3 regions of the Shewanella sp. SR43-4 genome follow, and region 2 is predicted to be linked to each of the others. Evidence: predicted binding sites of a transcription regulator. Region 2 holds the regulator's gene; each other region holds the start of a gene.
The links. Region 2 encodes NrdR, which represses ribonucleotide reductase genes. Its sites were predicted from a motif close to AAACACNANATNTNGTGTTT; they were not measured.

Region 1 (10,124 bases), on a different contig from region 2:
CAATGTTGAACCTCGCTATTTAGAGCTAGAGATGTTGGAAACCAGCGCATTAGAAGATGTTAATCATGTGTCAATTATCATGAATGACTGCATGAGCCTAGGTGTCCATTTTGCTTTAGATGATTTCGGCACTGGCTATTCGTCGCTAACTTACCTTAGGCGCTTGCCTGCCAGTTTGATTAAGATAGATCAGAGCTTTGTCAAAGACATGTTGAGTAATATTGACGATTTCGCCATTGTTGAAGGCGTAATCGCCCTAGCGAAATCATTTAAACGTGACGTGATTGCTGAAGGTGTTGAAACCGTTGAACATGGCACTGCATTATTACAACTAGGCTGTGAATTAGCACAAGGTTATGGCATTGCCAGACCTATGCCTGCCTGTGATATCCCCGCGTGGATGAATAACTGGAAGCCTGATGCGAGTTGGCAATGATTAAAATCCATCGATTATTTTCCGTAGGGCGATTGGCCAACTTCTTCAGCGACTAACCATACTCGCATATCAAATTCTAATTGATGGTAATCGGCGAGCATAAAAGTACACAGCTGATAAAAAGCTTTGTTGTGTTCTTTTTCGCGCAAGTGGGCCAGTTCGTGCACCACGACCATTTGTAAAAGCTCAAACGGAATATGCTTTAAGTGTGAGGCTATTCTAATCTCATTTTTGGCTTTGACTTTATTGCCTTGACGGCGATTAACATAAGAATGCAAACCTAGCGCGTGATGGCTCAAGCTAATTTTTTCATCAAAAATGACTTTGGCTAATGGGTCTGACTGACGCATGTAGGTGTTTTTTAATGCGATGGCCATATCATATAAGGCTTTGTCTGTACGTACTTGGTGTACTTTGGGGTAGCGGGTTAGAAAGTGATCACCCAATGCATTGGTATCAACCAATTGGCGGATTTTATCAACCACATCAGGCCGATAACCGTTTAGGTAACGTAAAGGGCTCTGTTCACTCTGCTGTTTTTTGATATCTGCGCTAGTGACTAGCAGGCTGAGGTCTGCTTTGGGTTTTAATGACTGGCTGGCCGATTTGACTGGCATTTTAGGCGGGGCTTTGATCGTTTTAGTTTTAGTGTCTGTCATAAATCAACTAATTAGTTCTGGCGCTACCACGACCATTTTTTCGGTATGGGTAACGCCACAATACAAAGGTTCTTTGTTTACACTTTACCGAAAATGAGTCGATTATGTTGAACATAAGCAACGTCAAAAGCATTTAACTGGACGCGTTTTAGGTCCAATGAGTCAAAGTCAACTTGTGGTGGGTTGCGCTTTAGTTGCTCTTTAATGGTTAAAGGAGAAATAAGCGAAACCGGAAGGTCCATTAATTGTAGTGTAGCTTCAAGTTTGAAGCTGGTGGCACTGCCAGCAAATTTACCTTTTTGCTCACGTTCAATAATGGCGATTTCATCAACTTTATAATCGCTCATTAGTTTTTTAAACGCAAAATCAAATTCACGAATGGATTCCGTGCTAGCTGATTGTGAAATACTGAATGAAACTTTACGACATGCTGGCACGTTAAACGTTTCGCCTTCATAGGTCAGTAAACAGATAATGGCTTCGCCGCCTTTTAATTCCACACCACAAATTTTCATGTTAATCCTTACTGGTTTATTCATACGATAATGCTGTTAGCATGCTCGTTATTGTTCATTTGTTGTAGGGCAGTGTTCTGCCCTACATTGATTATTCTGTCATCGCAGTTTATCAGCGATTGATGTGCCGTTTAGTCTTCTGTTGTTCCGTCGTCTTCAATAATGACAATCGGTTTAACTTTACGGCGCACAGGTGCATCACCTACATCAACCCCGGTAATAAAGCGTTTATCACTCTTAGGGGCTGCTTTGGCTTTTTTCGCCACGCTAGCTCTATTGCTGGTTACTGCGGCTTTTGCACTGGTACCGGCTTTAGCTGCTTGAGGCTTGTCTTTTAGGCCATTAAATTTGGCTTTTAAACCTTCAACTACAGTGAAGTCAAAGTTTTTACGTAAAAATAGTTGGATTTTTTTAAAGCTGTCCCAATCTTTAGGGCCCACAAACGACACTGCATCACCTTTAGCGCCTGCGCGACCTGTTCGGCCAATACGATGGACATACTCTTCAGCAAACTTTGGCATATCAAAGTTAATCACTAAGGAGACGTTGATTAAATCAAGGCCACGTGATGCCACATCGGTAGTCACCAGTATTTGCGATTGGCCTCGAGCAAATTGATCCATAATTTGGTTACGAGCCGATTGCTTCAAATCACCACTGAGCGCTGAGGTCGCAAAACCTTGTGCGGCTAACAGGGTCGCTAAACGGTCTGTATCTGAACGCGTCGCGGTAAATACAATCACTTGCTTATGCTGTTCTTGGCTTAATATATGCTGCAACAAGGCTTGTTTATGGTCTAAATGGTCAACCAAAATAATCCGTTGTTCAATATCTTTGTGTTCACTGTAAGACTCACCAATGGAAACATGGCTTGGGGTTTTCAGTAATGTTGCTGCAATATCACCTATGCTGTCATGATCCAAAGTGGCCGAAAACATTAAGGTTTGGCGACGTTTATGATCGGCGGCATCGTTGATGGCCTTTAATTGCGGGGCAAAACCTAAATCGAGCATGCGGTCGGCTTCGTCTAGCACCAACAATTCTAAGCCGTTTAAATATAAATGGCGTTGTTGTAAGTGATCGGCAATACGCCCTGGTGTGGCAACGATAAAATGCGGATCTCTGGCCAAGGCTTTAGCTTGGTCGTTAAAGTTCTCACCACCAAGTACGCTAATGGCTTTATATTGGGTATTAGCAACTAATAAACGTAATTGGCCATAAACTTGTTGGGCGAGTTCTCGCGTAGGTAACAAAATCAATACCCGCGGATCTTTTTTCGACAATGCTCTGGTGGATATCACTCGCTGCATAGCAGGCAACAAAAACGCTAAGGTTTTACCTGAGCCGGTTTTAGACGATGCCATTAAATCTTTACCTGATAAGGCAATGGGAAGTGCTTGCGCTTGAACATCGGTAGGCGTAGAAATGCCAAGGTGCTTTAAACTGTCAAGCAGGCGCTTGTCCAACGAAAAATCGGTAAATTGCAAAGGTAGATCCCCTAAAAAATGTAAGCCGACGATTATAGCTGTTTCACCTTGCTATAGCCAACAAGAGTCGCTTTAGTTATGCTATTTTTTAGCATTATATTATTGCCTGAGTTCGACGAGGTCATTGGTCGACTAAGCCGAGCTTTATGGTAAAGATGAATACAGAGTATGGAAGGAACAAAGATGACAAAGCTCACTGTGGGATTAGCGCTAGGCAGTGGAGCCGCTAAAGGTTGGGCACATATTGGGGTATTGAATGGGTTAGCCAAGTTAGACATTTACCCAGACAAAGTGGCTGGTTGTTCGGTGGGGGCGTTAGTCGGCGCAGCTTATGCCAATGATCATTTGGCTGAGCTTGAAACTTGGGTCAGTGGCTTTTCAAGCTGGGATGTACTTGGCCTAATGGATTTAGGCTGGCGTAAAGGCGGACTTATTAGTGGTGAGAAAGTGTTTGATGTTTTAGCTAACCGTATTGGTGACCTTAATATTGAACAACTGCAGCGCCCGTTTGCTGCGGTGGCGACAGATTTATATTCTGGGCAAGAGATTTGGTTTAAAGAAGGTGACTTGCGCCATGCGGTGCGTGCTTCATGTTCGATGCCTGGATTTTTACCACCCGTGCAGCAAGGTAATCGATGGGTTGTCGATGGTGCAGTCGTCAACCCGGTTCCTGTTTCATTAGCCCGTTCGATGGGCGTTGATGTAGTTATTGCGGTAGATTTAAATGCTCATCGCCGAGGCCAAATGCATTTGATCCCAGAACAAGTAAAAAGCCGCAAAGCCAGTAAGTCAGAACCTATTGAACAAAAGCGTGAGCTTGAAACCGGCTTTATGGATTTATGGGGGAAAGGCAAAGAGTACATGAGTGGCTTAACCGATAAGCTGGCCATGGGCAGCTCAAAATCTCATCCTGGTATGTTGGCGGTGATGTCACAATCCATGGATATTTTAGAACAACGCCATAAACGTTCGCGTTTAATGGGCGAGCCACCTGATATTTGTATTGTGCCCGATGTGGCTGATATTGGTACCATGGAGTTTCATCGCGCCAAAGAGGCTATTGAAGCGGGTGAGCAGGCAGTCAAAGATATTCACCATTTAATTGAAGCAACCTTAAAGTAACACTTAGGCGATGTCGGACTGGTATATTGATGGCAATATACCCGTTCGCGTCTAAGTGCTTAATGGGTGATTAATCAGTCAGTGCCTGTCAATCGTGGTACAGATATTGGTATCACATGGATGTTCAGCATCAAGGAGAGGGCGCTTATTTATTCTGGGATGCGTTTAATCGGCGCAATCTGTATTAGTTCGACTTATTCAATCTCATGTCGCGCCTCTTCGTCCTGAGTATTCATCTTGTCGTAATGAATACGTCACTTATACGGTTGATACTGTCATTAACGCTGTATTTGATGCCAGGTTATCGAAATGATCATCATTTTGAACGGCTAAAAACCACAACTACACGGTTACCTATGAGATAACTTATTTGCCAAAATCTTACATCGCGATGCTATTTTCAATTTTTTCTACCATGCGATCTCCCGTCATAAAAATCATTTTCCACACCTACAATATTTATTGCGAATAGCAAGTTATTTGCAATAAAAAGTACTGCCGACAATTATGATCTGGATCAAAGTAATGCTCAGCGTTAATGTATCTAATACACTCTATATTGTGTCTTTTGTAAATTAAAGCTCTATATATAGTGCTTGTAAGGATGGTTGTATGCTTGTAGTCGTGAAAAGGGATGGATGCCGGACAGCATTTGATGGATGTCGGATCAAAGAGGCTGTTGTGGCTGCAATGGAGTCTGCAGGTCAAGCTGACCATCAATATGCGCTGCAGTTAGCGCAAACGGTTGAGCAGCAAATGGCTTGCAAAACCGAAGTTGATATTCACGAGCTACAAGATGCAGTTGAAAACTTATTAATGTCAGGACCGTTTAAGTCGGTGGCACGTCACTATATTGAGTATCGACACGACCGTGACACTCACCGTGAGACTCAGAGTAAATTAAACTGCGCTATTCGTGGTTTGGTTGAGCAATCAGACAATGCCATTTTAAACGAAAATGCCAATAAAGATGCCAAAGTGATCCCAACTCAACGAGACTTACTCGCAGGGATAGTTGCCAAGCATTACGCTAAAACTCACTTGTTACCTAAAGATGTGGTTAGCGCTCATGAGAAAGGAGAAATTCACTATCATGATCTCGACTATGCACCATTTTTCCCGATGTTTAACTGCATGCTAATTGATTTAGCTGGCATGTTAACTCATGGTTTTAAAATGGGTAATGCTGAAATTGAACCGCCTAAATCCATCTCAACAGCAACGGCGGTGACTGCGCAAATTATTGCCCAAGTGGCGAGCCATATTTACGGCGGTACAACCATTAACCGTATTGATGAAGTGTTGGCTGAGTTTGTGCAAATTAGTTATCAAAAACACCTTGCTGTGGCTCGCAAATGGCAAGTAGCCGATGTCGAAGGTTATGCAATGACGCAAACCGAAAAAGAGTGTCATGATGCATTCCAGTCGTTGGAATATGAAGTCAACACCTTGCATACCGCCAATGGCCAAACGCCGTTTGTGACCTTTGGCTTTGGTTTAGGTGTGTCGTGGGAGTCTCGCTTAATTCAGCGGTCGATGTTAACTGTGCGCATGGCTGGTTTAGGTAAAAACCGCAAAACGGCCGTCTTTCCTAAATTGGTGTTTGCCATTAAAGATGGCGTCAATCATCAAGCTACTGACGTCAATTACGACATCAAAAAGATGGCCTTAACTTGCTCAACTATGCGTATGTATCCAGATATTTTAAATTATGATCAGGTGGTTAAAGTCACTGGTTCATTTAAAACCCCCATGGGTTGTCGCTCCTTTTTGGGGGTTTATGAACAAGATGGTCAACAAGTACATGAAGGTCGCAATAATTTAGGTGTGGTTAGCCTTAACTTACCGCGTATTGCGTTAGAAGCGGGTAAAGATGAGCAGCGTTTTTATCAATTACTCGATGAACGTTTGTTAGTTGCTCGCAAAGCGTTAGATACGCGGATTGCACGCTTAACCGGGGTTAAAGCCCGTGTTGCGCCGATTTTATACATGGAAGGTGCTTGCGGTGTACGCTTAAATGCCGATGATGATGTTAGCGACATTTTTAAAAATGGCCGTGCGTCAATTTCGTTAGGCTTTATTGGCCTGCACGAAACGGTTAATGCTTTATATGGCAATGCTGAGCATGTGTTTGATAACGCGCAACTACGTGAAAAAGCGGTCGCCATTATTCATCATCTAAAACAAGCCACTGAATCTTGGAAGCAAGAAACCGGTTATGGTTTTAGTTTGTATAGCACCCCAAGTGAAAATTTATGTAGTCGCTTTTGCCTACTTGATACCACCCAGTTCGGTGTAGTACCTGGGGTGACTGACAAAGGCTATTACACTAATAGTTTCCATTTAGATGTTGAAAAGAAAGTGAATCCTTTTGATAAAATTGATTTTGAACAACCTTATCCAGCCATCGCTAATGGTGGGTTTATTTGCTACGGCGAATTTCCTAACATGCAAAACAACATTGAAGCACTGGAAAATGTCTGGGACTACAGCTACAGCAGGGTGCCATATTACGGCACTAACACCCCGATAGATGAGTGTTACGATTGCGGCTACATTGGAGAGTTCAATTGTACCAGTAAGGGCTTTGTCTGCCCTAAATGCGGTAACCATGAGCCTAGTAGGGTATCGGTGACTCGCCGTGTATGTGGTTATTTAGGCAGTCCTGATGCGCGGCCGTTTAACTTTGGTAAGCAAGAAGAAGTTAAACGCAGAGTGAAGCATTTATAATGCATTACAGTGCTTACCATAGTGTTGATGTGATCAACGGCGAAGGTACCCGTTGCTGCTTATTTGTTAGCGGTTGTGAACATGCCTGTAAGGGATGCTATAACCAAAGTACTTGGCGTGTAGATGCTGGCCATGTATTTAGCCAAGCGTTAGAAGATCAGATTATTGCTGATTTAACCGACAGCCGTATTTATCGGCGCGGCCTATCGTTAAGTGGTGGTGACCCACTGCATCCGGCTAACCTGGAAGCCGTATTGCAATTAGTGACTAGGGTAAATACCGAATGTCCCGATAAAGACATTTGGTTATGGACTGGTTACCAACAGGCCGATCTCACGTCACAGCAGCAAGCTGTGGTGGCATTAGTCGATGTACTTATTGACGGTAAGTTTGAACAAGATAAAGCCGATCCCGCGTTATTATGGCGCGGAAGTAGCAATCAGCAGATTTATCGTTTTAAGCGCTAGCGTTTTTTAAGACTAGTCGTTTAATGCCAGCGCTTTAATGGTTAGCTGGTTCATTATTAGCACGTTAATTTTTAAGAGGCTAATCGTTTACATTTTGATCATTAGAAAGACCTAAACCATAACGATAACGTTTAGTACGTTGTCTGGTGTTAAATTGATCGACCAATAAACTCCATATGGGGGAGTCATTAATTTGAGGGTGTTTGCCTTGGCTTATTCGGCGAAGCTGGCGTTTAATGACTGCCATAGTCGCTAGCCCGGCTAAAGGTTTGCTCTGCCAATTCACCGTGGGCATCGCAGGGGTGAACTCAGGTTTGCTGCGCCATATATTGGCTAAGTCAGGATAAAAGGCAAGGGCGCTGGCAATGCCGCATAAGGTAAAGCCGGCATCAACGACTTGTTGCGCAACAGGCAGGCGATAAATGCCTCCCGTTAACATCAACGCAATTGGACTACGCAGAACTAACTGTGCGGTTAAATGTAAAAAGTAAGCTTCTCGAGCTAAGGTGCGCTCATCGGCGCTGCGACCTTGCATTGCGGGGGCTTCATAGCTGCCGCCGGATAACTCGACCATTTCAACTTGATGCGGTGCGAGCATATTAATCACTTTTTCGGCATCGTCGACATCAAAACCACCGCGTTGAAAATCGGCTGAGTTAAGCTTTACCGCAATATCAAAATCTGCACCACATTTATGCCTAATTTGCTTGACCACTTCAATTAATAACCTGGCTCGATTCTCTAAGCTTGCGCCCCATTCATCATCGCGCTGATTAGTTAACGGTGATAAAAACTGCGCTAACAAATAACCATGTGCGGCATGAACTTGTACACCATCAAAACCCGCTTGTTGAGCCATTCTTGCGGTCGTGACAAAGCGTTGGATAACATCATCAATGTCAGTGGTTGTCATTGCTTTAGGCTGAGAAAACATCGATGAGTGTTTACCTAAATCAAGTGCGACAGCTGAAGGTGCAATATTTTTGCCCCCCATCGCTTTAAATACCTGACGGCCTGGATGATTAATTTGCATCCACACCCTGGCGTTATTTTGCTTGGCTATTTTGGCCCATTGGATAAACGGCTCAAGTGCGCTGCTGGATGTGAGTACCACACCACCAGGGCCTGTCATGGCTAAAGGGTCAATCATCACATTACCGGTAATCATTAATCCAACACCGCCCTTGGCCCAAGCATCGTATAAGTTGAACAATGCTTGATCTGGTTGTTGCTGAACGTTGGCAAGATTCTCTTCCATTGCCGCTTTGACTAAGCGATTGGCAATGATCGCACCATTGGTTAATGTGTATGGACTAAAAATGGTATTAGCCATCAAATAACATCCTAAGATAAGCTATTGAATTAATGCTTCGTTTATCCTACATGTAGCCTAAATAGTCAATTATGCTCATTAGATAACGATAAAAAAAGCACTGCCACAGGCAGTGCTTTCATCATCTCTTTACTCAATTTAGCGCTAAATTGAGATCTAGATTTCGAGCAAACAAAATCCCGATTGATATGTTTTAAATACGATAAGTTAAGGTTAACTTCGCATTACGCTCTTCGCCAGGAAGACCCCCTAAGAACATGGCCTTATCGAAATACGTTTGATTAAATAGGTTATTAATGTTCAGTTGAATTTTATAACGTTCAACATCATAGCTAATAGCCGAGTCGATGACGCTATAACTGGGGACATAACCGTCAGGTATGCCAAATGAGCTAGACTGCGTGCTGCGTTCATCGACATATTTAGCGCCTAAACTTAATGACAGTGGCGCAGGTAAGCCCAATGCTGCGGCATAAGTTACCCAAGCGCCTGCAGTAACATAAGGTATGCCTTTTTGGCGTTGTCCATAATCATTACTATTGGGGTTTTGGTTGTCTCTGGCATCTTGGTAAACTGCGTTAACGTTGACTTTCCACTGTTCGCTTAAATATGCATTAAGATCTAATTCAACTCCTTTGGTGTCTTCGCTACCATTATAAAAGTACGGGTCAATGTTAGGCGTGACTGCGCTACTGTCGTAATCTGGATTGCTGTAGGCTACATTGGTTCGTGAGGTTTTAAACAATACTAATGATGCCAGTAATTGGTCATCAAATGCTTTAATCCGAATACCCAAATCATTACTGATTGATTGTGAATCATCACGATCAGCTTCATTACCTTTTACATCACCTAATACACTATAAGTCGTGCGACCTTTAGAGTGATTAATGAATACAGAGATATCATCAGTAGGCATATAGGTTAGGCCTAAATTGTAGGTTACACCGTTATCTGTGGTGTCTGCTTCTGGTTGTGGATCCGCTAGGCTACTGCTGTAACGAGCATCAACGCCTAAGTGTTGGTAAGTTTGTTTGATTTCGTTAAAAGCAAACCCAATACGGCTGGTAAATCCGCCGCCTAAATAGCCCACATGTTGTATACCTAACCCCCATGCCGTTACTGATTTATTATAATTACTGGTTAATAACGGATCGTACTCTTCAAACTCTCCCTCGCCCCAATTGGGGTTACGGATGTCATAAATGTACGGCAAGCTTCCTTGATAGGATTGATTGCCATTGGCATCTTTCAAGGTGTAATCGGCATCGTAAATCGAATATTGTTTAAAGCGGATGTCGCGGTCTTCAAAGTTAGCATTGATCAGTAATTCGTTACTGATATTGCCGATATCGAAGTCATAGCGCAAATCAGC
Region 2 (10,124 bases):
TTCCAGCTGGATGATGGCAAATCCTGTTTGGTCTCCGGCTCGACCACCAAATGCTGGTGCTTCAACACTGAATGATTTCACTACACCTTGACCTAACAGTGGCATCAATCTACTTTCAACAATATCCATGTTGGCGATCATACGATTATAACTGGTGCCTTCGGCGCCTTTAATAAACGCAAATAACACGCCGCGATCTTCTTGTGGTGACAGCTGTGAAGGGACTTGTTGCATCAGCATGTAGCTACCACCAATGCAGGCGATGATGATCAGCGGTGCTGCTATACGCCAGCGTAATGCCCATTTAACCAGTCTACGATAACCTCGCTCCATACGGGCAAACCCATTATCGATAGCAATATTAAAACGATTTTTCTTCACATTGGCTTTTAAGAGTTTACTGCTCATTACTGGCGTTAATGTTAGGGCGATAAGTGATGAAAACAGCACCGACATCGCCAGCATCACCGAAAACTCGGTAAACAGCAATCCAACCATGCCATCCATAAATGAAATAGGTAAAAATACCATTACCAAAACTAGTGTGGTGGAAATAACCGCAAAACCAACCTCGCGCGTTCCCTTATAAGCAGCGAGGATCGGTTCTTCACCTTGCTCAATATGGTGGAAGATATTCTCAACAACTACGATAGCGTCATCAACCACCAGTCCAATAGCTAAAATCAGTGCCATTAGGGTTAATAAATTAATTGAATAACCTAAGCTGTATGCCGCTATAAATGCAGCAATTAATGATACCGGAACCGTCACCGCAGGAATAAGCGTTGCGCGCACTTGTCCGATAAAAATGTACAACACCAGGATAACCAGTACCCCAGTAATAAACAGGGTGTTGTATACCTCATTAATTGAGCGTGCAATAAACACGTTAGCATCATAATCAACAATCAGTTTTGTGCCTTCGGGCAGAAAACTCTGCACTTTATCGACTTCTTGTTGTACTCGCGTCGAGATGTCTAATGGATTGGCATCTGATTGTGGCACTATGCCGAGACTTAAGTTAACAATGCCGTTACTTTTAAAGGTCGAGTTTTCATTCTCAGCACCGACAAACACGCTCGCGACATCTTTAAGGTAAATCGGTGTGCCATCATCTGCGGTGTGAACCACTAGATAATTAAAGTCTTCTGGGCTGTAATAGAGTCGTTTCGTTCTGACTGACATGACGGTCGTGTCATTGCGAACTTCACCACCGGGTGTTTCAAGGTTTTCAGTATTCAATGCACTGATAATGTCGTTGGTGGTAACATTTCTACCGGCCATTAATTGCGGTTTTAGCTGCACATACATGACTTTGTATAAGCCACCAGAAATATTAACCGAGCTCACACCAGTAATTAAGCTAAATCGGTCTTCTAATACTCGCTGGGCGTAATCGGTCAGCTGAGTACGGTCCATATTTTCAGAGCTTAAGTTGACGTAAATTGATGGCTCACCCGTGCCATTATCTTTCGATACAATAGGATCATTTGCTTCATCAGGTAAGCGACGTTGTGCTTTTGCTACGGCGTCACGGACGTCACTTACGCCTTCAGTTAAGTCCCAACCCAGCTCAAATTTGATTGAAATACGTGACATGCCATTTCGAGTCGTTGAGGTGATTTCATCAATACCACTAATACCTGTTAATTCATCTTCGAGATTTTTAGTGATTTTACTTTCCATTATCGTCGCCGATGCACCGCTATAAGTGGTCATCACTGTTACGACAGGATTTTGCACGTCGGGCATTTCTCTCACTGACAGTTTGGAGAAAGACACTAAACCAAATACGCACAGCAACAGACTTAATACAATCGCAACAACAGGGCGCTTAACCGCCGTATCACTTAGCCACATTATTTATGCTCCTGTTGCACAGGAGACGTTTCCGATTGAGTCGCTAACTCTTTCACTTTGACACCATCACGCATGTTGACCAAGCCTTGAACTACGATGTGATCACCAATGTTGATACCAGATTCCAGTAAGACTTGGTCTTTAATTCTTGCGCCTAACATCACTTGGGTACGAGTAGCGATATTATGCTTATCGATCACGTAGACATACCGTTTTGTACCTGAATATTCAAGAGCTTGTACTGGCACTATTGGTGATGACACACTTGGAAATACTAGCGTAGCTGACATCATCATACCGGGCTTTAATTGACCCTTTTGATTATCAAACTGACTGCGAATGTTGAGGTTGAGTGTGGCTGAATTGACACGAGGGTCAATGGCGATGATTTTGCCTGTGAAGGTGGTTTTATTCCAAGCTCTACTGGTCGCCTTGACTGACATTCCCGTGCTGAGTTGTGATAAATAATGCTCTGGCACTTGTAAGTCCAACTGAAGCACAGACAAGTCATCAAGTGATAATAGAGACTCATTAATGGTAACCATTTTTCCGCGACTGAAATTGACTAGGCCGGTATTACCCGAAAAGGGCGCGGTTAATGTATGGTAGTCAAGGTCAGTTTTGGCTGATTCTAGTCGGGCAAAAGCGATATCAACAGTCGATTTTTGCGCTTCTATTTCAGTTTGGGTAATGGCGTTAACATGGATTAACTTGTTAAATTCGTTAAGCTTGCGAACTTCATCTTGATAATAAGCTTGGGCTTCGGTCACGCTGGCTTTAGCTTTACGGTTATCAAGCGTCAGTAATGCTTGCCCTTGCTTGACGTATTGATTGGATGTGACTTCTATATTATCTATTTTGCCTGCAACTTGCGGGGCTATCATTACTGAGTGAGTCGCGACAAGTTTTCCTATTAAGGTAATTGATTGTGAAAGCTCATGTTGTTCAACGATGGCTGTGATAACAGGCACAACTTTTTCTGCGTGCATAGCCTTGGGCGCGGCGTTAACTGTGTGAACAAATCCAACATATCCCATAATCAATATGGTAGTTGAAAAAAGATATTGGCTAAGTTTTTTGATCATCTGAGTACACATCTCTATAAACAATAATGGAAGGTGTCGTTGCGCGACGACATTGGCTAATGGCTAGCCGGTGATTGATGTTTGGGTATTGTAATTATTTTTGCTTAATTGAGCGTAAAGTAATGTAAATCTTTCGATTTTCTTTGTAACAAGGCGCATATGAAGCAAGGGGGTGCAACAATTAATCGTCACAAAAAAGCCATATCAGTTGATATGGCTTTTATTTAAGTGTTGGTTTCATCGCTAGAGCAAGATCTTCATTATGCCTGCAATATAACCATTACTTATTAACGGGTTCATTTGTAAACTCTATGTTTTGTTTTTTATTTGCTGGGGCAACACCCATAAAATATTCGTAGCTGTTATCTGATGAGTTCTTTTTGGCATCATCGTCACTTAGCTTAATACTGGTTTGGTCAGAGAATAGAGTGTACTTAGCTTTGGGTTGTTGTACTGAAGGCTGGACTTGTTTAGGCGCCTGCTTAAGGATAACGTTTTTCACCTCAGCCGTGTCCATTTTAGGTTTGTTACTGACTTTTTGAGTAGAAGCAACCTCATTGAATTTGTAGTTAAATACTCCATTACCTTCAATGTTTTCGACACTTGATTTATCTTGATTTTGGTATGAAGCTAAAATGCCATGTTTACCTAAAGGGATCTCGTGAAACAGTTTTTTACCTGTACCCACCTTGGTGCCATTTACATACCAATCAGCTGGAACATTACTGATTAACGTCACCATCGCCGATACTAAACCTAGTTTTTCATTCAGTATAGTGTCGATTTTGTTGTTATATGAAGGTTTAAATTTCATCGCGACTTTATAATGAAGATCGCCTTTCATATTCATGTTGGCATCAAGAACTTCATATGACAATAAAACACTTTTATCGTTTAAAAATGGTGATTCATTGCGAGTATTAGATAAAATGCTGCTTTTAGACTCTTTCAAACAATCTGCGATAGTTTGGTATTTTGAACATTCAGTAGATCCATTGATATTGACTGGCAAAGTACTCGTTGATTTTGACAAGTCTGCGATTAAACGATTCGTGATATCGGTTTTAAGTTTAAATAATTGCTGACTTTTAGTTGTGCGTTTATTATTTATTACTTCATATTCAGACAGTATTTCGACTTTTTCAGTTTCCAGAAGTTTACTGTCTTGCTCTGCTTTAAGGGTCAGTTCATCGACTAGATTGACAGAGTCTTCAATTTTTTTATAGGTATCTGCAAGCGCTGTTTTGGCTCGAATGACCTTAGGTAATTCTGTAATTAATTCGTTGTATCGATTTTGTTCTGCAACAATCGTTTTTTTTATATTTTCTATATCGTAGGCTTTTTTATTAAGCTGTGAGAACTTGTCGTTAACTGTGATCAGCAGAGTATCAATATCATATTGATCTTCAATCTTATTGAGGGTCTGCTTTTCTGACGAGGTAATGACTTCGAGTGCCGCAAATGAGTTGCTAGCGTATAAGCACAATAAAGCAAGGCTGATTGAACCGTATCTCACTGATATCTCCATTAAATTTCTCTTCAAGCTAGAACCATCGACACTCTGTAATGCGCTGAGTGTAATCAGCAAAGAGTAAAATAATCCATTAATATTTTATGATACTGAAGTTATTTTGGCTTTACAAACAGATTTAGTGCATTACTTACAATAAATTGACAGTTTTTTGACACATGTTGATATTTCTACAGAGCATTCTCAATAATAACCTTTCACATACGAGCTAATATAATAAAGCAGAGCTTAGGGCTCTGCTTTATTCGATACTTCTATTTCAACACTATCACTCAAGCTTAACAATTGTTAACAATTTGTGCGAAAGTGTTTAGGTTACTTGTTTAAGCGCTTGTATTTTAGTCGATGAGGTTCAACGACATCAGTTCCTAAGGTATTCTTTAACCAAGTTGAATACTCAGTATAGTTGCCTTCATAGAAGTTCACTTTGCCTTCGTCTCGATAATCCAAAATATGAGTTGCAATGCGGTCGAGGAACCAACGGTCATGAGAAATAACCATTGCACACCCAGGAAACTCTAATAAGGCTTCTTCGAGAGCTCGCAATGTTTCGATGTCTAAATCGTTGGTGGGTTCATCGAGTAGCAATACGTTGCCACCAGCTTGCAATAATTTGGCTAAATGTACTCGGTTGCGCTCACCACCCGATAAGGTGCCGATGATTTTTTGCTGGTCGCCACCACGGAAGTTAAAGCGGCCAACATAAGCACGGCTCGATATCTCGGTGTTGTTGATACGCATAATATCGTGACCGCCAGATATCTCTTGCCAGACAGTATTTTTATCATTCATTGAATCGCGGAACTGATCTACCGAGGCGATTTGAACCGACTCACCGACAGAAATATCGCCACTGTCCGGTTGCTCATCACCTGAGATCATTTTGAACAAGGTTGATTTACCAGCACCGTTAGCACCAATAATACCGACAATTGCCCCTTTTGGGACTGTGAAGGTTAGGTCGTCAATCAGTACGCGGTCACCATATGACTTGGTTAAATTAGTCACTTCGATCACTTTATCACCAAGGCGTGGCCCTGGCGGAATGAACAACTCATTAGTTTCGTTACGTTTTTGATAATCGTTAGTGTTGAGTTCTTCAAAACGAGCCATACGGGCTTTGCCCTTAGACTGACGACCTTTGGCACCTTGTCTTACCCATTCTAGTTCTTTAGCAATGGTTTTTTGACGAGCGCTTTCGGTAGATGACTCTTGCTGTAAACGGGCATCTTTTTGCTCAAGCCAAGATGAGTAGTTGCCCTGCCATGGAATACCTTCACCGCGATCGAGCTCTAAAATCCAGCCTGCAGCATTATCTAAGAAATAGCGGTCATGGGTAATCGCCACGACTGTGCCAGTATATTCTTGTAAAAAATGCTCTAGCCAAGCCACAGACTCAGCATCTAAGTGGTTGGTCGGTTCGTCAAGTAATAGCATTTCAGGCTTTTCAAGTAACAAGCGACAAATTGCGACACGCCGGCGTTCACCACCAGAAAGTACAGCTATTTTTTCATCCCAATCGGGGAGGCGTAACGCATTTGCTGCACGTTCCAGAATATGATCTATATTGTGGGCATCTTGAGATTGGATAATAGCTTCTAGTTGACCTTGCTCTTTAGCGAGGGCATCAAAATCAGCATCGGGCTCAGCATAAGCCGCATAAACCTCATCTAAACGGGTTAGGGCATTTTTAGCTTCACTTAAGGCTTCTTCAACGGCTTCGCGAACTGTTTGTTGCTCATTTAAGCGAGGTTCCTGGGGTAAATAACCAATTTTCAATCCAGGCATTGGGCGTGCTTCACCTTCGATTTCAGTGTCTATGCCGGCCATAATACGCAGTAATGTCGATTTACCTGAACCGTTTAAGCCGAGCACACCAATTTTGGCGCCAGGAAAGAAACTTAATGAAATATCTTTTAAAATCTGCTTTTTAGGCGGGACAATTTTACCCACACGAAGCATGCTGTATACAAACTGAGCCATAATAATACTGTCTAATTGTCAATAAAGATGATGATAATTCTACTGTATTATAGGCTGAACTCAACAGGCAATTGTGTGATTTGCTCCTGAGTGTTTTTTCGGCCACATAAGATCTAAAATTTGCCAGTCTATTGGCATAAACATGAATCGTTTTGTATTCAGAACACAGTGAATTTCATGTTGTTTATACTGTAAATCATTATCGTTGCAGAGTAGAATACGCCGCAACCCTACTATATAGATAATGATGTTGGAGCTACCATGTTGAAGAAAGCGATGAATATTGCGGATTATGATCCAGAATTATTTAAAGCCATTGAAGATGAAACTTGTCGTCAAGAAGAACACATTGAATTGATTGCATCTGAAAACTATACCAGTCCACGTGTGATGGAAGCGCAAGGTTCTCAGTTAACTAACAAGTATGCTGAAGGTTATCCAGGTAAGCGTTACTATGGTGGGTGCGAATACGTTGATGTGGTTGAAACATTAGCGATTGAACGCGCAAAAGAATTATTTGGTGCCACATATGCCAACGTGCAGCCTCATTCTGGTTCACAAGCTAACAGTGCGGTATTTATGGCGCTATTAAAGCCAGGTGACACTGTATTAGGTATGAACTTAGCCCACGGCGGTCACTTAACTCACGGTTCACCAGTTAACTTTTCCGGCAAGCTTTACAACATCATTCCTTACGGCATCGACGAGTCAGGTAAAATTGACTATGACGAAATGGAACGCTTAGCTATTGAGCACAAGCCTAAGATGATGATCGGCGGTTTTTCGGCATTTTCAGGCATAGTCGATTGGGCTAAAATGCGTGAGATTGCTGATAAAGTTGGTGCTTATTTGCTTGTTGATATGGCTCACGTTGCTGGCTTAGTGGCTGCAGATGTTTATCCAACGCCTGTGCCTCATGCACACGTTGTGACCTCAACAACCCATAAAACATTGGCTGGCCCACGTGGCGGTATTATTATTTCTGCAGCTAATGATGAAGACTTATATAAAAAGTTGAACTCAGCGGTATTCCCTGGTGGCCAAGGTGGCCCTTTAATGCATGTTATCGCCGGTAAAGCGGTTGCATTTAAAGAAGCATTAGAGCCAGAGTTTAAAGTATATCAACAGCAAGTTGTTAAAAATGCTAAAGCTATGGTAAGTGTGTTTTTAGATCGTGGTTACAAAATTGTTTCTGGCGGTACAGAAAACCATTTAATGTTGGTTGATTTAATTGGCCGAGATTTAACGGGTAAAGAAGCAGATGCTGCATTGGGCAATGCCAACATTACCGTGAACAAAAACTCAGTACCTGATGATCCACGTTCACCATTCGTCACCTCTGGTGTTCGTATTGGAACACCAGCAATTACTCGTCGTGGCTTTAAAGAAGCAGAAGCGAAAGAGTTAACCGGCTGGATTTGTGACATTCTTGATGATGCATCTAACGCCGAAGTGGCTGAACGAGTGAAAGGTCAAGTGTTGGCATTATGTGCTCGATTCCCTGTATACGGTTAATCGTCTCTTGATGCCTGTTGAAAAGGTTTAGGTTAACCTTGCTCAACAAATAGGATAAACTTTAATGGCCGCTAATTGTTAGCGGCCATTTTGTTTTTTTCTGCAGGAGGCTCAATGCATTGCCCTTTTTGTAGCGCGACCGATACCAAAGTTATAGATTCTCGATTAGTGGCTGATGGTCACCAAGTTCGTCGCCGCCGGGAATGTACCGAATGCCATGAGCGTTTCACTACCTTTGAGGGTGCAGAATTAGTGATGCCCAGAGTGATTAAACGTGACGGTACTCGGCAACCCTTTGATGAAGAAAAGCTGCGTGGCGGCATGCTGCGTGCCGTTGAAAAACGTCCTGTTTCAATCGATGAAATTGAACAAGCATTGACTAAAATCAAATCAACGCTGCGCGCAACGGGCGAACGCGAAGTTAATTCTGAAATGATTGGTAATCTTATGATGGAACAGTTGATGAACCTTGATAAAGTTGCTTATATCCGCTTTGCATCAGTTTATCGAGCATTTGAAGATGTATCACAATTTGGTGAGGCCATTGCCAAATTACAAAAGTAATGGCGACAAAAATCATCTTTTTATGACGGCATCTGAGCAATAAGAGATTACCTAATATGGCTAACTTTTCTACCTTCGACACTCAAATGATGAGCCGTGCGATAGCACTCGCCGAGAAAGGTCGTTATACCACTCGGCCAAATCCTTGTGTCGGTTGCGTCATTGTCGCCAATGGTCAGATTATCGGTGAAGGTTATCACCAGCGTGCAGGCCTAGGCCACGCCGAAGTCAATGCGCTTAAAATGGTTCGCGATAATGGCTTTTCGGCACAAGATGCTACCGCGTATGTCACTCTTGAGCCGTGTAGCCATTACGGCCGTACACCACCTTGTGCTTTAGGCTTAATTAATGCCAAGGTCGCTCGAGTTGTTATTGCTGTTACCGATGCCAATCCACAGGTTGCTGGCCGCGGTATCAGCATGTTACGTGATGCAGGTATTCAAGTTGATATCGGATTACTGACAGAGCAAGCTTATGCGCTAAATTTGGGTTTCATGAAGCGGATGAAAACTGGCTTGCCTTGGGTGACAGTGAAAATAGCCGCCAGTTTAGACGGTAAAACAGCCCTGTCGAATGGAGTGTCAAAGTGGATTACCGGTGACGCTGCCAGGGCCGATGTGCAAAAGTATCGAGCGAGGCATTGCGCATTAATCACTGGGGTTGAAACTATTCTTGTTGATGACCCTAGCTTAAATGTCCGTTATGAAGCGCTTGGTGAATTAACCACTTATCATACGCAAGAAGACATATTCCAACCTTTAAGGGTGGTGCTTGATAGCCAAGCTAGATTAACGTCAGCCCAGCAGTTATTTTCGATTCAAAGTCCTATTTTACTGGTTTCAGGCTGTGCATATTCTGACAAGGTCAAAATTGACTTTCCACAGCACGTTGATTTTCTGCAATTAGAGTGTGACTCGTCAGGTAGAATCCCTTTGTTAGCTTTGCTAACGTATTTAGGTCAGCATAGCAATAGCGTGTTAGTTGAAGCCGGGGCAACGTTAGCCGGCGCATTTGTTGCTCAAGGTCTCGCTGATGAAGTAGTGCTTTATCAGGCAGCTAAACTTTTAGGCAGCCATGGACGTAATATGTTGCAGCTACCCGATTACAGTGCGATGGATCAAACACCGTCGTTGCAATTAATTGATGAGCGTAGCATTGGACAAGATAAGCGATATATCCTTAGATATAATCAATCGTATTAATGTGCGAGTGCTTAGGCGAAAACCCGAGCAAGAGCAAAGTTTATAAGCAAAAAGTGAGTCATTATGTTTACTGGGATAATCGAAGCCCTTGGCACATTACGTAAAATTGATCGAAAAGGTGACGATATTCGCTTAACGGTTGCTAGCGGTAAGCTAGATTTAACCGATGTAAAGCTAGGTGACAGCATTGCGACTAATGGTGTGTGTTTAACGGTTGTTGAACGTTTAGGTGATGGTTATGTTGCTGATATATCAGCTGAAACTGTCGCGTTAACCGGTTTTAGTCATTATCAAGTCGGCCAAAAGGTTAATCTTGAAAAAGCGGTTACGCCAACCACAAGGTTGGGGGGGCACATGGTCAGCGGCCACGTGGATGGCATCGCA
Region 3 (10,124 bases), on a different contig from region 2:
TTAAAGGCATATCACCTCCTGCCTCGAGTTAATGCTGTTAATGTTTTTTTACCAATTCCCAAAAAATGTCTGCATTTGATGCCCAGTTTGAAGCACAAACAATAGCCTTGGCACCAATAAGCTTTTAAGTAGCCCGTTACTTAAGTCAATTTGGCTTACTCGCAAAAGTTGATGACACCGGAAACGAAGGTATTAAGCTAATTCAATTTACTCAAGATTTTAAATTGTCTGAATATGCCATTCATGTATTGCTCGATATGGGATTAAGTATGAGCGTTTTTGGGTGTAAGGATGAGCGTTATCGACTCGATAAAACCGGCTATTTTTACTTCATGATGATATGGCATTCAAGAACCTAAACTTCGTCGATGATGTTTGCTATCAAGGTTTGTTTGATCAGCAATGAAGCGTTGAAATACACCTATATCGATGACATAAAAAAAGCGAATGCTGTTTGGCATTCGCTTTTTTCATTATTAAGCCGAACTTACGATAAATAAGCGGTTCGAATTAACTGTGCTTTACAGCAAAGTTATTCATAAAATCAACTAACGCTTGCACACCCGCTAACGGCATGGCGTTATAAATACTGGCACGCATACCACCAACAATACGGTGCCCTTTTAACGCGACTAAACCGGCCTGCTCTGCTTGGGCTAAAAACTCACTGTCTAAAGCATCGTTCACTAATTGAAAAGTAACGTTCATACGTGAACGATTTTGTGGCGCAACACCATTTTTATAAAATGGATTATTGTCGATACACTCATACAGTAACTTCGCTTTTTGCTGGTTTATCTCTGCCATGGCACTCACGCCGCCATTAGCCTGCAACCAAGCAAATACTTCAGAAGCTAAATACCAGGCAAACGTTGGAGGGGTGTTAAACATTGAACCGTATTCAACCGCGACACGATAATCCATTATTGAAGACTGCGGTAAACTTGGTAATTTGAGCATATCGTCACGCACAATAACAATCGACAACCCCGATGGGCCGATATTCTTTTGCGCGCCGGCATAAATAAGTCCGTATTTACTGACATCAATTTCATGCGACATGATAGTGGATGACAAGTCAGCAACTATCGGCCACGGACAAGTAAACTCTTCAAAAATTTCAATACCGTCAACGGTTTCGTTTGAGCAATAATGTACATAACGATAGTCTTTATCGATTGCATGTAAGTCAGGTAATGTCACCTGATTAAGGCCATTGACTTGCTCAACAATATTAATGCTGTCGATACTGTGCTCACCGGCTAGCTTCTGCGCTTCTGTTACCGCAGAAGATGACCATTGACCGCTGACCAAATACAGCGCCCGACCATTATCACCCAAGAAATTATTGACTACGTTAGAAAATTGCGCCCGGCCGCCACCATGCATAAACAACACATGATAGTTTTTAGGTATGTTCATTAACTTACGCAGTGTGACTTCTGCTTGTTCGGTCAGGGCAATAAACTCTTTACTGCGATGACTGATTTCCATCACGGAGACGCCAAGGCCATTCCAATCGATTAATTCCTGTTGTGCTTTTTGCATTACAGCTTGAGGTAACATAGCAGGACCCGCACAGAAATTATAAATCGCGCTCACAGACAACTCCTTGAATCAGTTTTTAATACACACATAAGACTATTAATACTAAGGACTTTAGCATCAATTGAATAGACTTTTATCAGCCTATTTTGATGAATTATTTTCCGTAAAATAAAACGAGCGCCATAAGGCGCTCGTTATTGATGTTACAAAGTAAACGTTCAGGTTAGTCCTGTTCGTCGCTCTCTACATCACTTTGTCCGTCACTCTCTACGTCAGACTCAGTAGACTCAGCCGCATCAAGGTCAATAGCGTCACCTTCGATAATGTCCGCAGGTGGAATAACATTGCCTTCTGCGTCTAACAACTCTTCGGTTTGAATCTCTTCAATACGCTGCAAACCAACGACTTTCTCGTCTTCTGCGGTACGAATGATCGTCACACCTTGAGTGTTACGACCAATAATAGATACACCTTCTGCAGGAGTACGCACTAAGGTGCCTTTATTACTGATCAGCATAATTTCGTCAAAAGTACCTACTTGAACGGCACCAACAACTTCACCATTACGCTCACTGACTTTAATCGATACCACACCTTTAGTGCCACGGCTCTTCGCTGGGTATTCACTCAGCTCAGTACGCTTACCATAACCATTTTCGGTTACGGTTAAGATAGCGCCGTCACCTTTAGGCACAATTAACGACACCACTTTTTGGCCAGCATCAAGCTTAATGCCACGAACACCCGTTGCAGTACGGCCCATAGGGCGCAATGCAATCACTTCTTCGCCAGTTTCAGCATCAATCTTCACTTCACCGGTTTCAGAATCACGCGCTTTCTCATTAAAGCGAACCACTTTACCTTCGTTAGAGAACAACATAATGTCGTCACTACCTTCAGTAATATCAACGCCAATTAATTGGTCGCCGTCTTTTAGGTTCACAGCAATAATGCCGTTTGCACGAGGGTTACTGTACGCCGTTAATGCTGTTTTCTTAACGGTACCGTGTGCTGTAGCCATAATGATAAACTTATCATCAGCATACTCACGTACCGGTAGAATGGCAGTAATGTGCTCACCGTCAGAAAGTGGTAATAAGTTAACAATTGGACGACCACGGGCAGTACGACTGGCCAAAGGTAATTGATACACTTTTAACCAATACATTTTACCAAAGTCAGAGAAACATAAGATGGTGTCATGGGTGTTCGCCACCAATAACTTCTCAACAAAGTCTTCATCTTTTACTTTAGTTGCCGCTTTGCCTTTACCACCACGACGCTGCGCTTGGTAGTCGGACAATACTTGGTATTTTGCATAACCTAAGTGAGACAAGGTTACTACAACGTCTTCTTCATTGATTAAGTCTTCAAGACTCATATCAATTTCGTTAGCGTTGATAATCGTACGACGCTCATCACCGTATTGCTCAAGAATTTCTTCTAGCTCTTCTTTAATCACTTCCATCAAGCGTGATGGATTACGAAGAATGAATAACAGGCCTGCGATAAGTACTAATAGCTCTTCATACTCAGCTAAAATTTTATCGTGCTCAAGACCGGTTAAACGGTGTAAACGTAACTCGAGAATAGCTTGTGCTTGTTGCTCAGTTAAATAGTACTGACCATCGCGAATACCATACTCTGGCTCTAACCATTCTGGACGAGCTGCATCGTCACCCGCTTTTTCAAGCATGCCTTGTACATGGCCTAACTCCCAACCTTGTGCGACTAATTTAGCTTTAGCTTCAGCCGGTGTAGGCGAGGCTTTAATCAGTGCAATGATCGGATCGATGTTAGCCAGTGCAATAGCAAGTGCTTCAAGGATGTGGGCGCGTTCGCGGGCTTTGCGTAATTCAAATACTGTACGACGGGTAACTACTTCACGACGGTGAAGAATAAAACACTCAAGCATTTCTTTAAGGTTAAACAATTTAGGCTGACCATTGGTCAATGCCACCATGTTAATACCAAAAGAACACTGCATTTGTGTTTGAGCATATAAGTTGTTTAATACAACCTCACCCACTTCACCGCGTTTGATTTCAATAACAATACGCATACCGTCTTTATCAGACTCGTCGCGTAGGCCACTGATACCTTCTAATTTTTTATCTTTAACAAGTTCAGCGATTTTTTCAATCAAACGCGCCTTGTTAACTTGATATGGAATTTCATGAACAATAATACGTTCACGACCATTCTCTTCCGTTTCGATTTCCGCTTTAGAACGCATGATCGCGCGACCGCGGCCGGTGTTGTACGCATCAATAATACCTTTGCGGCCATTAATCGATGCTGCCGTTGGAAAATCTGGACCTGGAATGTATTCCATTAACTGTTCAATCGATAAGCTTGGGTCTTCGATTAACGCCAAACAGCCTTTGACCACTTCAGTTAAATTGTGTGGTGGAATATTGGTGGCCATACCAACCGCAATACCCGATGAACCGTTAATTAATAGGTTCGGTACGCGTGTTGGTAACACCGCAGGGATCATCTCAGTGCCATCGTAGTTAGGCACAAAATCCACAGTTTCTTTTTCAAGGTCGGCTAATAATGAATGCGCCAACTTTTGCATGCGGATTTCGGTATAACGCATCGCAGCTGCAGAGTCACCGTCGACAGAACCAAAGTTTCCTTGTCCATCAACTAAGGTGTAACGTAGCGAGAATGGTTGCGCCATACGTACAATAGTATCGTATACAGCTGTGTCACCATGTGGGTGATACTTACCAATTACGTCACCAACGACACGAGCGGATTTTTTATATGGTTTGTTCCAATCGTTTTTTAATTCGCTCATTGCGAACAAAACCCGACGGTGAACAGGTTTTAACCCATCACGAACGTCAGGCAATGCACGACCTACAATTACGCTCATGGCATAATCAAGGTAAGAATTCTTAAGTTCGTCTTCGATGTTAATTGGCGAAATAGATGATGCCAGATCAGTCATAAACTGCGCGTTCCTCTAAAGTGAGCTGACAATAAAACTTCCATATTATTATCTAGCTTAAAAACGTGATTTGGCATTCTAACACAGATAATTAATGTCGCCAGAACAAAGACCTGTCAAATGCTCTATGACTCTTAAAAATGATAAAAAAGCTAATATATTCAGCGAATTTATATTATTGGCACATGAATATAGGTTGATAAATAAGTCATAATCAAAGCCAATTTGCTGATGCTTTAAGCAGTTAAGAGCACAATTTTACAATTAAGCTGGCTTAAGTGGATGTTTTATGAGCAAGTGTGAACAAGCCAAGCCATTGTTGACTACTATTCACAAAGGTTATCGTTATAATAGCCTTCATACTTTATTAGACACTTAGGTTAAGTTATGTCACACGCTGAACAATCGACACCCAATGTTGATCCGCAAGAGATCGCAAAATTTGAAGCCATGGCACAAACATGGTGGGATCTCAATGGCGAGTTCAAGCCATTGCACTTACTTAATCCACTGCGTTTAAACTACATTGATCAAACCGCTGGCGGTATTTTCGATAAGAAAGTGCTTGATGTCGGCTGTGGCGGTGGCATTTTGTCAGAAAGTATGGCTCGCCTGGGTGCACACGTTGATGGTATTGACATGGGAACTGAACCACTTGAAGTGGCAAAACTGCATGCATTAGATTCTGGGGTAGCGGTTAACTATCTTAAAACTACCGCCGAAGCACACCGCGATACGCACCGCGAGCAATACGATGTAGTAACCTGTATGGAAATGCTTGAGCATGTACCGGATCCACAATCGGTAATTCAAGCATGTTGTGACATGGTAAAACCCAATGGTTTTGTGTTTATCTCGACGATTAACCGCAATATGATGTCATACCTTAAAACCATAATCGGCGCTGAATATCTATTAAAAATGCTTCCAATTGGCACCCACGATCACAGTAAATTTATTCGCCCATCTGAACTGATGGCATTAGTCGATAACACCGATTTATTGTGCAGAGATGCATTAGGTATTACCTACAATCCTCTATCAGGTGTATTTAAGTACACCAAGAGTGTCGATGTTAACTATATGATAGCCACACAAAAAATAGACTAGCCAGCCTATGTTTTTCACTGTTGCAACAGTGAAAAACATAAATGAAGCCTAATAGCGTTATGTTATACCGATAACGCTATTAAAGGCTGCGTGGATTTACTGCCATTTCTCTGTGAGGAGCTAACTCTTGCATATGCACGACATTAAAGGGGTACTGTTCGATTTAGACGGCACCTTAGCCGACACCGCACCTGATTTAGTCCAAGCATTAAATTTGAGTTTAGACGAAGCCGGTTTTAAGGTTCAAACGCTTGAAACCATGCGCCATGCGGCTTCACATGGCAGTTTATATTTGGTCAAGACCGCCATACCACAGGCAGATGAACACGTCCAACTTGATATTCAACAAGCACTACTGCGCCATTATGCACGCATTAATGGCGATCACAGCCGTTTGTTCGACGATTTACCCGAACTCTTAACCCTATTAGATTCCCAAACCATTCCCTACGGTGTCGTCACCAATAAACCTGCTCGATTTGCTCGGCCATTAATACAAAAGCTGGGCTTAACCGACAAACTGAAAACCATGATCAGCGGCGATAGTACCTGTCACGCTAAACCTCATACTGCGCCGATGTTATTAGCCGCTCAACAAATAGCCATCGCACCTCAAAGTATTTTATACCTAGGCGATGCTGAGCGTGATTTAGTCGCCGCTCGCAACGCAAGTATGATAGGTGGCATTGCCTTATGGGGCTATTTATCACCCAGCGACACACCGAATACATGGCCAGCAACATGCCAATTTGAACATGGTGCAGCATTAAAACACTTTTTTACTCCGTCGTCTTTTTGAGATCGATTCATCGAAAATACACCTCTGAATGCATCATTGGCTAAAGATTATGCTCACAATCACTTACCGATCAAAAGCCCTAAAAGATCAATCTAAAATTGAGGGTAAATTTTCGATCGCTGTTTATTTTAGCGATCAAAACTTTCTTATTTGATGGTTGAAAAAATATCATTTATAAAAAACACGTTATAAATTTGGGCTCTAGGGTTAGCTGTCACTAACCCTGCCGTTTATCCTCAAGTTATCCACAAGAAGTTAATATAATTGTGGCTTGCAAAAAAACTCAAACCTCACTATCTTGTATCTTAGATTTTAAATAACACCATATCTTGTGTGTGGCCGACAATCAAAACTCTACTCCACAGCATAACAAGGAGATAGATGTTAACTGAACGTATTGGTGGTTTACTGCCATGTTGTGAGTACCTTCAAGTTGATTGTTTTAACATGGAATTGTTTTGTAACGGGTTCAGATCGAACCCAGCAGCACTGCATCCAACAACAGATCACATGATTAGATATAGAACCAAGGCCTCTCTTCAATGAATAGCAATATGACAGTCACTAAACGCAGTGGCGAACGTGAATCGATCGATTTAGATAAAATTCATCGCGTGATCACTTGGGCAGCCAAGGGATTAAAAAACGTCTCAGTATCTGAAGTAGAACTTCGATCTCATCTGCAGTTTTTTGATGGCATTCCAACTGAAGCCATTCATGAAACGATCATTAAGGCCGCGGCTGACTTGATCTCTCCTGAGTCACCTGATTACCAATTTGTGGCAGCCCGCTTAGCGGTATTCCATTTACGTAAAAAAGCGTTTGGCCAATTTGAACCGCCTAAGCTATTCGATCATGTCACCAAGTTAGTTGAAATTGGTAAATATGACATGCACATCATGGCGGATTACAGCCGTGAAGAATTAGACATCCTTGATGGCTATATTGATCACTGGCGTGACATGAATTTCTCTTACGCCGCAGTCAAGCAGCTAGAGGGTAAATACTTGGTTCAAAACCGTGTGACTCACGAAGTATATGAAAGCGCACAGTTTTTATACATCTTAGTCGCAGCGTGTTTGTTTGCTCGTTATCCAAAAGAAATCCGTTTGAAGTACATTAAAGACTTCTATGACGCGACATCTTTATTTAAGATTTCACTTCCAACGCCAATCATGGCGGGTGTTCGTACACCGACACGTCAATTCAGCTCATGTGTACTCATCGAGTGTGATGACAGCCTAGACTCAATCAATGCTACGGCATCGTCTATTGTTAAATACGTGAGCCAACGTGCTGGTATTGGTATTAATGCAGGCCGTATTCGTGCTTTAGGTAGCCCTATTCGTGGCGGTGAAGCATTCCACACCGGCTGTTTACCGTTTTACAAGTATTTCCAAACGGCGGTTAAGTCTTGTTCCCAAGGCGGAGTCCGTGGTGGTGCAGCAACACTGTTCTACCCGTTATGGCATCTAGAAGTTGAATCACTGCTAGTACTGAAAAATAACCGTGGTGTTGAAGACAACCGTGTGCGTCATCTTGATTACGGCGTGCAGCTAAACAAATTAATGTACCAACGTTTAATCAAAGGCGACTACATTAGCTTATTTAGTCCATCTGACGTGCCTGGCCTTTACGATGCTTTCTTTGAAGACCAAGTCGAATTTGAACGTTTATACCTGCAGTATGAGCAAGACAGCAGCATACGTAAAAAGCAGATCAAAGCAGTTGAATTGTTTTCACTGATGATGCAAGAACGTGCCTCTACTGGCCGTATCTATATTCAAAACGTCGACCATTGCAATACGCACAGTCCATTTGACTCTAAAGTAGCACCGATTAAGCAATCTAACTTATGTTTAGAAATTGCCTTGCCGACTAAACCGTTAACTAACATTGACGATCCAGACGGTGAAATCGCCTTATGTACTTTATCAGCGCTTAACTTAGGTGCGATTAAGGATTTATCTGAACTTGAGCCTTTAGCAGATTTAGCTGTGCGTGCATTAGATAACTTACTTGATTATCAAGATTACCCAATCAAAGCCGCGCAAACCAGCTCAATGAATCGCCGTACTTTAGGTATTGGTGTGATTAACTTTGCCAACTATTTGGCTAAAAATGGTAAAAAGTACTCTGACGGTTCAGCAAATAACCTGACTCATAAAACCTTTGAAGCAATTCAGTTCTATTTACTCAAAGCGTCAATGAACTTAGCTAAAGAGCAAGGTGCATGTCCGTTATTCCACGAGACAACTTATTCGAAAGGTATTTTACCTATCGACACCTATAAGCGCGATTTAGATAAAATTTGTGACGAACCATTGCACATGGATTGGGAAGGTTTACGTAGCGATATTAAGCAGTACGGCTTACGTAATTCGACCTTGTCTGCATTAATGCCTTCTGAGACTTCATCGCAAATTTCAAATGCGACTAATGGTATTGAGCCTCCACGTGGATTGATCAGCGTTAAGGCCAGTAAAGACGGGCAGTTAAAGCAAGTAGTACCAGACTTTGAGTTGCTTAAAGACAAGTATGAACTGCTGTGGAATATGCCAAACAATGATGGTTATATCCAGCTTGTTGGTTTAATGCAGAAGTTTATCGATCAAGCGATTTCAGCCAATACCAATTATGACCCAAGCCGTTTTGAAGGCGGTCGTGTACCAATGCAAACCTTGCTTAAAGACCTGTTAAGTGTCTACAAGCTAGGGATTAAAACATTGTATTATCATAACACTCGCGACGGTGCTTCTGATCAATTTGACGACATTATTGCTGTCGAAGAAGAAGACGATGGCTGCGGTGGCGGTGCGTGTAAAATTTAATCTTCACTTTATGTATATTTAGCGGGGGTCTTCCCCGCTTTTGTAAAATGCGTTTTCAGGACACCTAAATAATGGCTTACTCAACATTTTGTCAAATACCTAACGATTCGACCAAAGAACCTATGTTTTTCGGTCAATCCGTGAATGTGGCACGCTACGATCAGCAAAAATATGAAATTTTTGAAAAACTGATTGAAAAGCAATTAAGTTTCTTCTGGCGCCCAGAAGAAGTTGATGTCAGTCGCGACAAAATTGATTTCGGTGATTTACCTGACCATGAAAAACATATTTTTCTGTCAAACCTTAAATACCAAACCTTGCTCGACTCTATTCAAGGGCGTTCACCTAACGTAGCGTTTTTACCGTTAGTATCGCTACCTGAATTAGAAACCTGGATTGAAACTTGGTCATTTTCTGAAACGATTCACTCGCGTTCGTACACTCATATTATTCGTAATATTGTTAACAATCCTTCTGTGGTGTTTGACGATATTGTGCAAAATGATGAAATTTTAAAGCGTGCCGGTGATATTGCGGCTTATTATGATGATTTAATTCACCTTACCCAGATAAATAACCTGTTAGGTGAAGGCACTCATGTGATCGACGGCAAAGAAATTACCGTTAACTCACGCATACTGAAAAAGTCATTATATTTGTGCATGATGTCGGTTAATGCTTTAGAAGCGATTCGTTTCTATGTCAGTTTTGCATGTTCATTTGCTTTTGCTGAGCGTCGCGTCATGGAAGGTAATGCTAAAATCATTCGCCTGATTGCCCGTGATGAAGCCTTGCACCTTAACGGTACGCAACACATATTAAGCTTAATGCAAGGCGGCAAAGACGATCCTGAAATGGCTGAGATTGCAGCTGAATG

Region 1: the regulator NrdR is predicted to act here: its motif matches at 4,798-4,817, upstream of nrdD (anaerobic ribonucleoside-triphosphate reductase).
Region 3: the regulator NrdR is predicted to act here: its motif matches at 6,734-6,753, upstream of nrdA (class 1a ribonucleoside-diphosphate reductase subunit alpha).

The regions. Positions count from the first base shown of each region.
Region 1 is NZ_JACJEB010000025.1:1,695-11,818, forward strand. Features, by position in the region: partial or broken gene H5123_RS19225 (bifunctional diguanylate cyclase/phosphodiesterase) at 1-436, shown strand, start outside; gene H5123_RS19230 (YgjP-like metallopeptidase domain-containing protein) at 451-1,053, opposite strand; gene H5123_RS19235 (DUF3010 family protein) at 1,173-1,610, opposite strand; gene H5123_RS19240 (DEAD/DEAH box helicase) at 1,742-3,097, opposite strand; gene rssA (patatin-like phospholipase RssA) at 3,281-4,219, shown strand; gene nrdD (anaerobic ribonucleoside-triphosphate reductase) at 4,832-6,949, shown strand; gene nrdG (anaerobic ribonucleoside-triphosphate reductase-activating protein) at 6,949-7,416, shown strand; gene H5123_RS19260 (NADH:flavin oxidoreductase/NADH oxidase family protein) at 7,496-8,749, opposite strand; gene H5123_RS19265 (TonB-dependent siderophore receptor) at 8,943-10,124, opposite strand, start outside.
Region 2 is NZ_JACJEB010000007.1:171,064-181,187, forward strand. Features, by position in the region: gene H5123_RS10185 (multidrug efflux RND transporter permease subunit) at 1-1,860, opposite strand, end outside; gene H5123_RS10190 (efflux RND transporter periplasmic adaptor subunit) at 1,860-2,945, opposite strand; gene H5123_RS10195 (hypothetical protein) at 3,226-4,461, opposite strand; gene ettA (energy-dependent translational throttle protein EttA) at 4,792-6,459, opposite strand; gene glyA (serine hydroxymethyltransferase) at 6,721-7,974, shown strand; gene nrdR (transcriptional regulator NrdR) at 8,089-8,538, shown strand; gene ribD (bifunctional diaminohydroxyphosphoribosylaminopyrimidine deaminase/5-amino-6-(5-phosphoribosylamino)uracil reductase RibD) at 8,595-9,740, shown strand; gene H5123_RS10220 (riboflavin synthase) at 9,804-10,124, shown strand, end outside.
Region 3 is NZ_JACJEB010000004.1:61,930-72,053, reverse strand. Features, by position in the region: partial or broken gene H5123_RS20835 (hypothetical protein) at 189-359, shown strand; gene serC (3-phosphoserine/phosphohydroxythreonine transaminase) at 511-1,602, opposite strand; gene gyrA (DNA gyrase subunit A) at 1,772-4,507, opposite strand; gene ubiG (bifunctional 2-polyprenyl-6-hydroxyphenol methylase/3-demethylubiquinol 3-O-methyltransferase UbiG) at 4,895-5,617, shown strand; gene H5123_RS05555 (HAD family hydrolase) at 5,745-6,416, shown strand; gene nrdA (class 1a ribonucleoside-diphosphate reductase subunit alpha) at 6,959-9,247, shown strand; gene nrdB (class Ia ribonucleoside-diphosphate reductase subunit beta) at 9,319-10,124, shown strand, end outside.